2 regions of the Colwellia sp. PAMC 21821 genome follow, and region 2 is predicted to be linked to the other one. Evidence: predicted binding sites of a transcription regulator. Region 2 holds the regulator's gene; the other holds the start of a gene.

Region 1 (3,432 bases), 1.4 Mb from region 2:
TTATCTTATCAAACGGGATTGGAAACAGTACATGACCACTAAATCATCACGCATTACCCCTGGCACTAAATTACGCGATGCCGAAAAAATGGCCCATATTCCTATTAAGGTTGTGACTTCTGAGCGTGAAACTATGCTCAGAAAACCTAATTGGTTACGTATTAAATTGCCAAAAAGCTCAGAACGTATTGATAGTATAAAAGCCGCACTACGTAAGCATAATTTGCATTCAGTTTGTGAAGAAGCGTCATGTCCAAATTTATCTGAATGTTTTAACCACGGCACCGCAACCTTTATGATTTTAGGCGACATTTGTACTCGTCGTTGTCCATTTTGTGATGTTGGCCATGGTCGCCCACTAGCTGCAGATAAAGAAGAGCCGCGTAAATTAGCCTTAACGCTAAAAGACATGAAATTAAAATACGTAGTGATCACCTCAGTAGATCGTGACGATTTACGTGATGGCGGCGCACAACAGTTTGTTGATTGTATTACAGAGATTGCCGAGCACTCTCCACATACAAAAGTAGAAATTTTAGTGCCGGATTTCCGTGGCCGTATGGATCGTGCTTTAGAGATTTTAAATACCCACCCACCGGGTGTATTCAATCACAACCTAGAAACTGCTCCGCGTTTATATACCAAAGCTCGCCCTGGCGCTAATTACCAATGGTCTTTAGATTTGTTGAAAAAATTTGGTGAAGCAAATCCAAGCGTGCCCACAAAATCGGGTTTAATGGTTGGTTTAGGTGAAACTAACGAAGAGATTCTACAAGTCATGCGCGATTTGCGTGCTCACGGCGTGACTATGTTAACCATTGGACAATACTTGCAACCAAGTAAACATCATTTACCGGTTGAACGTTACGTTCACCCTGACGACTTTGACATGTTTAAACGTGAAGCTGATAAAATGGGCTTTGATCACGCTGCTTGTGGTCCTCTCGTGCGTTCAAGCTATCATGCTGACAAACAAGCCGCTGGTGAAGAAGTAAAGTAATACTTGTTGCTTAGTAAATTAAATTAAAAAGCTAGAAGCTAACACTTCTAGCTTTTTCAATTCTAGAACAGGATAAAGGAGCCTAAAGCATATTTTCTCATTAAGTTTTCCCCCAAAAAACGAATAATACCAAATGTAATAAGTTATTGACCAATTTTAAGCGAGGATAAATTGTTCAAGAATAAGGCGTTTGATTGAGTAATAGCGGGCTATTGGGATTGAAAACAACGCAGTTATTGACGATTTAAACCGCCTTAAAATGATCGATTATTTATTTCAATTGGTATAACTAATAACTCATATCCCTACAGTATAAATTCAATAGTAATTTTATCCTTATCTTCTTAAATTTAAATTCTAAAAACATATAGACATCTAAACGTCTGAGTGATATCTTCTGAAATACAAACCATGTAGACGTCTAAGCGTCTTTTAGTTACATTTAAATACACTTTTAGCAACCTAATCGCATAGCTATCAGGTAACTTACACGAGGAAAAGAGCAATGAATTTCGAAAAAATAACACTAGGCGCCGGTTGCTTTTGGTGTGTCGAAAATATTTTTTCACGCGTTAAAGGCGTAATTTCTGTGACTAGTGGTTATGCTGATGGCGATATTGAAAACCCAAGCTACGAGCAAGTTTGTAGTGGTCTCAGTAATCATGCAGAAGTAGTTCAAATTGCCTTTAATCCGTCGCAATTAAGTGTAGAGCAATTATTAACGGTATTCTTTGCTATACATGATCCAACCACGATTAATCGTCAAGGTGAAGATATAGGTAGCCAATATCGTTCGACCATTTTATTTCACAACTCAACGCAACAAATTATAGCTGAAACTAAAATTAGTCAATTGAATGCACAAAAACTTTTTGCACACCCTATTGTCACTTTGATCAAAGCGGCTAATAATTTTTATAGTGCAGAAGACTATCATCAAGATTATGTTACCAACAACCCAGAAAATAAGTATTGTCAGCTAGTGGTAGCGAAGAAAATTCAAAAGTTTTTAAGCGAGTTTGCCCATTTATTAAAAGATGAAAACTTAATGGATGAAAATGTAATGGATGAAGCGATTTAATTCATATGATGTAGACCTACAAACGCAAGCGGCAATTTTTATTCACCTGCTGTTATGCTGCCGCTTCCTTGTAGGTTGTATATGGGCTTTAGCCGTTCGTATTAACTAAGCAATAAACCCCTGCTAGCTTGACGGCATAAATACCGACTTAAATCGAAATAGAACCGAGACAGCAAGGATAATTAACTTATTGGCTTGCTGTTGGTTAAATATGCGTTAAATGCCCGTTGGATTTCAGCCCATCACCTTTATTTGGCAATAGCTTTAACTTGCTACCCAAGCTTGACGGCATAAATACCGACCTACATCGGTTTAGCACCAAAGCACCAACCATAATTAACTTAATGGCTTGCTGTTGGTCAATTGTCGGTTCGGCTGAAACCAATCATCTTAGCTAGCTGCTAGGTAAACTTGCTAAATTATTAATACATTAAGGTATAAAGCTTACGTCGATATTTACTGACTAATGCATCACCATCCGGTAACGATTTCAGCACATCAAGTAATAAATCTTTACTGGCTGTATCTGCGCCATCTTTTTGTACCAGTAAAAATAGAATCGTCAGTGCTTCGTCATTGCGATTAACTTGGCTATATTGCGCGGCTAATTTTTGTTGCAGCTCAATATTATCAGGATCACTTTCTAACTGTTGCTCTAACGCTTGAATCTCAGGAGAATCAGCAGCCTGAGTGGCTAGCTCTAATCTTGCCATTAATGATTGATAACTACTGTCTTGATCGACCATTTTAATGCTTTTCAACAACGCTTCTGCTTCTGTAATCTTGCCAGTTTGAATATATACATTAGCTAGCACTAATTTAATATCAGCGCGTTCGTTGTCAAGTTGGAAAGCTTGAGTGATAACAGGAAATGCTTCAGCAACTTTATTTTCGGCTAAAAGTTCATTAGCTTGCGCCAATAAAACATCTTGCTCTTTAGGTAGGTATTTACCTAAAAACTCATTAATGGTTTCATCAGTTTGTGGTCCGGTAAGACCATCAAGTGGCTGGCCGTCTTTTACTAATATTACGGTTGGTAAGCCTTGAATGCCAAATTGTTGAGCTATTTGTCCCTGAGTTTCGCAATCTACTGTTGTAAATAATATTGTGTCGCTATAGTTTGCCAATGCACGAGTCAACTTATCTCTTAGTTCAACACTTTCAGGTATTTGTTGAGCCCAAAAATCAAGCAATACAAGTTTGTTTTTTGATTCTTCGATAATAACTTGTTGAAAGTTTTCTAAGGTGATCGCGAGAGAATTTGTCATCAATGCAGTTCCAATAATAAAGAGATATGCTAATTTAAGTGGGGTCAAACGCTAAAGATGCAAGCAAATGGACTAAATATTTC
Region 2 (3,432 bases):
TTTAATCAGCTATACCAGTGAAAATGCACTCCAAGGTACCAAGGTTCAATTACTACGACCTAAAATTATCGGCTATGGTGTGATGTCGTTATTAGCGATGGCGTATATGATTTTTACTATTCAAGTGCGGGTGCCGATTGAGTTTTCTATTTTACGGGACCGTGGCACGTTATTTCAGCTCGATTTTCAAGATAACGTGACGAATAGTTACTTATTGAAAATTACTAATAAATCAAAAGTTGATCGGCAATTTAAGATCACGGTTTTGGAAAAAGTTGTGAGTTTAAGTGTTGACGGCAACGTGATGATCAAAGCCGGGGAAATCGCCAGTGTGCCTGTACATTTTACGATGACCCCGGAAAACATCAGCCAACAAATTACGCCAGTGACTCTGACTGTTGCCGTTGATAATATGCCGGATATTAAGGTTGTTAAACCAACCAAGTTTTTTTCAAATTAATTAACTAGTGGCTCGTTATGATGAAAAAAGACCTCAACGTGAGGTCTTTTTTAATTAAATCATGCAAAGTTAATTACGAAGAAAAAAATACGCTAGAATGGCGTTACTTGGACTATGAGTAGAGAAAATGAATAAAGAACAAAGCATGACTAAACCAATCAAACAAAGCATATCGAATATTGCACTCGTGGTCGAAGATTACGACGATGCGATTGAATTTTATACCAAAAAATTAAATTTTGAGCTCATTGAAGATACTGACTTAGGCGCTGGCAAACGTTGGGTACAAATATCTCCTCCAAATTCAGTTGGCACTAATCTCCTGCTGGCTAAAGCCAGTAATGCTCAGCAACAACAATCAGTCGGCAACCAAGCGGGTGGGCGAGTATTTTTGTTTCTACAAACTAATGATTTTTGGCGTGATTATGAAGCGATGAAAAGCCAAGGCGTTGAGTTTACTGAAGAACCCCGTATTGAAGCATATGGCACAGTAGTTGTATTTAAAGACTTGTATGGCACTAAATGGGATTTACTGCAGTTGAATAATGCTGGCGGGTAATGGCTGATAAAGTATTAGCTTTATTGATTGAAACTACGCAATATTAAATAACGGACCAGAGCTTATACCAAATGTAATAAGTTATTGACCAATTTTAAGCGAGGATAAATTGTTCAAGAATACATGTTTATTGTTCCAGACTAAACATAAGTACCTGCATCCCTGCAGGCAAGGCGTTTGATTGATTAGGGCATGGATGCCCGTAAGTAGAACAATGCAGGAGCAATTGTCGAGTAATAGCGGGCGTGTGTGATTGAAAACAACGCAGTTATTGACGATTTAAACCGCCTTAAAATGATCGATTATTTATTTCAATTGGTATTAGTGGCAAAACTGTAGATCTACATCCATAATAGATTAAATTTTATACTTTAAGAATGGTCGCAGCATGGAAGCAAATATAAAAATCAACACCGTTATACGTATTTTAGGTGGGTTAGTCTCAGTGCTATTTTTATTCACGGTTTATATTTCATTGTTTTCAAATGGTAAAATGGCTGTAGATATGGGGATTTCTGGTTTTATTTTTATACTACTTGTAGCCCCTGTCTGCATTTATGGTTACATTTCAGGTAAAATATTAGATAAGCTGCCAACTAATTTAGTCGATGTCATTAAGGGAAAGATATTGAGAGATAAGGATTAAGACTAAGTATATAAATACCTAATTGACTCATTTAAAATGGGCTCAACAATTTTTTGGAATAAAAAAGGCGCATTAAGCGCCTTTTGTCATTGATAAACCCAGTGTTTAATTACCCGATTAATCTTCTGTTTCTTCTTCAATTTCTGTTTCGTACTCGCTAAAATCCGTTACACCTTGGGCTTCTAAGGCTCTACGTACACTGGCGGGTAATTTTTGTGTGTTGTCTTTTGCTAAGTCACTATCGTCTGGCAAAGGCTGGCCAGTAAAAGCATGTAAAAATGCTTCACATAATAGTTCACTGTTGGTCGCATGACGCAAGTTATTGACTTGTCGACGTGTACGTTCATCAGTGAGCACTTTTAAAACACGTAAAGGGATAGACACGGTGATCTTTTTTACTTGTTCACTTTTCTTCCCGTGTTCGGCGTATGGGTTAAGATACTCGCCATTCCACTCTGCCATGAATATTCCTCAAACTTAAATGATTACGAAAAACTTATATTTAGCTTGTCTGGTATACCAGTTAGCGATAAGTTTATTCTTACTAGTTGATTTTACTGGTTGTGGGGCGTGAGTCAATAACGAATGTGTAGAAGTTTAGATGTCTAAAGTTCTTGACCCCAGAACTTAAACCATTTAGATTGATAGACGTCCAAACATCTAAATAGAAAAGTACCAATACTGGAGTACACATGAGCGAGAAAAAATTTGCCACTACCGCTGTTCGAGCGGGCATTAATAGTGACCAACAACACGGTGCTGTTATTCCAGCTATTCACCTTTCAAGTACTTATGCATTGAAAGGTTTTAATGAAAAACGTCAATTTGATTATTCACGTACCGGTAACCCAACACGCGCCACTTTTGCGCAAGCTATTGCAGAGTTAGAGCAAGGGGCTTTAGGTATTGTTACCAGTACGGGTATGTCAGCAGTACATCTTATTTGCCAATTACTGAGCCCGAAAGATACGGTTGTTATTCCACATGATTGTTACGGAGGTAGTTTTCGCTTATTTACCCATTTGGCAAAACGCGAGCTGTTTAATTTAGTGGTGGTTGACCAAAACGATCAAGCGGACTTATCACAAGCTTTGGCGAAAAAACCTAAATTAGTATTAATTGAATCGCCGAGCAACCCTTTGCTGAGGTTGGTAGATATAGCGGCCATAACAGAACAAGCCCATAGCGTGGGGGCATTAGTTGCGGTGGATAACACCTTTTTATCACCTGTTTTACAGCAGCCACTTTTACTGGGCGCCGATATCGTTTTTCACTCTACAACTAAATACATTAATGGACATAGCGATGTGGTTGGTGGTGTTTTAGTTACCAAAGAACTAGCGTTAGGTGAAGAACTTGCTTGGTGGGCAAATTGTATTGGCATTACAGGTTCAGCGTTTGATAGCTTCTTAGCGTTACGTGGTTTGAAAACATTGCCGATCAGAATGAAGCAGCATCAAATAAACGCTAATGCGGTCGCCGCATTTTTGCAGAAACATTCGGCTGTTGAAAAAGTTTATTTTCCAGGCTTAGCTGATCACCCACAACATGCTTTGGCTCAAAAACAGCAACATGACTTTGGTGCCATGATGAGCTTTGAACTTAAAGGTGGTGTTGAAGCCGTTAAAGTCTTGTTCGATAAACTAGAATTTTTCACCTTGGCACAATCATTAGGCGGTGTTGAAAGCTTAATCAGTCATCCATCGACCATGACCCATGCCGGGATGGAAATCGAAGCCCAATTGGCTGCCGGTATTACCCAGTCAT

The links. Region 2 encodes MetJ, which represses methionine synthesis genes. Its sites were predicted from a motif close to TAGACGTCTAGACGTCTA; they were not measured.
Region 1: msrA (peptide-methionine (S)-S-oxide reductase MsrA) is a predicted target of MetJ. The motif match lies at 1,415-1,432, and genes of this name have one in related genera.

Annotation. Positions count from the first base shown of each region.
Region 1 is NZ_CP014943.1:897,704-901,135, forward strand. Features, by position in the region: gene lipB (lipoyl(octanoyl) transferase LipB) at 1-42, shown strand, start outside; gene lipA (lipoyl synthase) at 32-1,000, shown strand; gene msrA (peptide-methionine (S)-S-oxide reductase MsrA) at 1,506-2,081, shown strand; gene A3Q33_RS03785 (tetratricopeptide repeat protein) at 2,504-3,349, opposite strand.
Region 2 is NZ_CP014943.1:2,344,812-2,348,243, forward strand. Features, by position in the region: gene ccoG (cytochrome c oxidase accessory protein CcoG) at 1-460, shown strand, start outside; gene A3Q33_RS10035 (VOC family protein) at 606-1,019, shown strand; gene A3Q33_RS10040 (hypothetical protein) at 1,408-1,665, shown strand; gene metJ (met regulon transcriptional regulator MetJ) at 1,783-2,127, opposite strand; gene metB (cystathionine gamma-synthase) at 2,358-3,432, shown strand, end outside.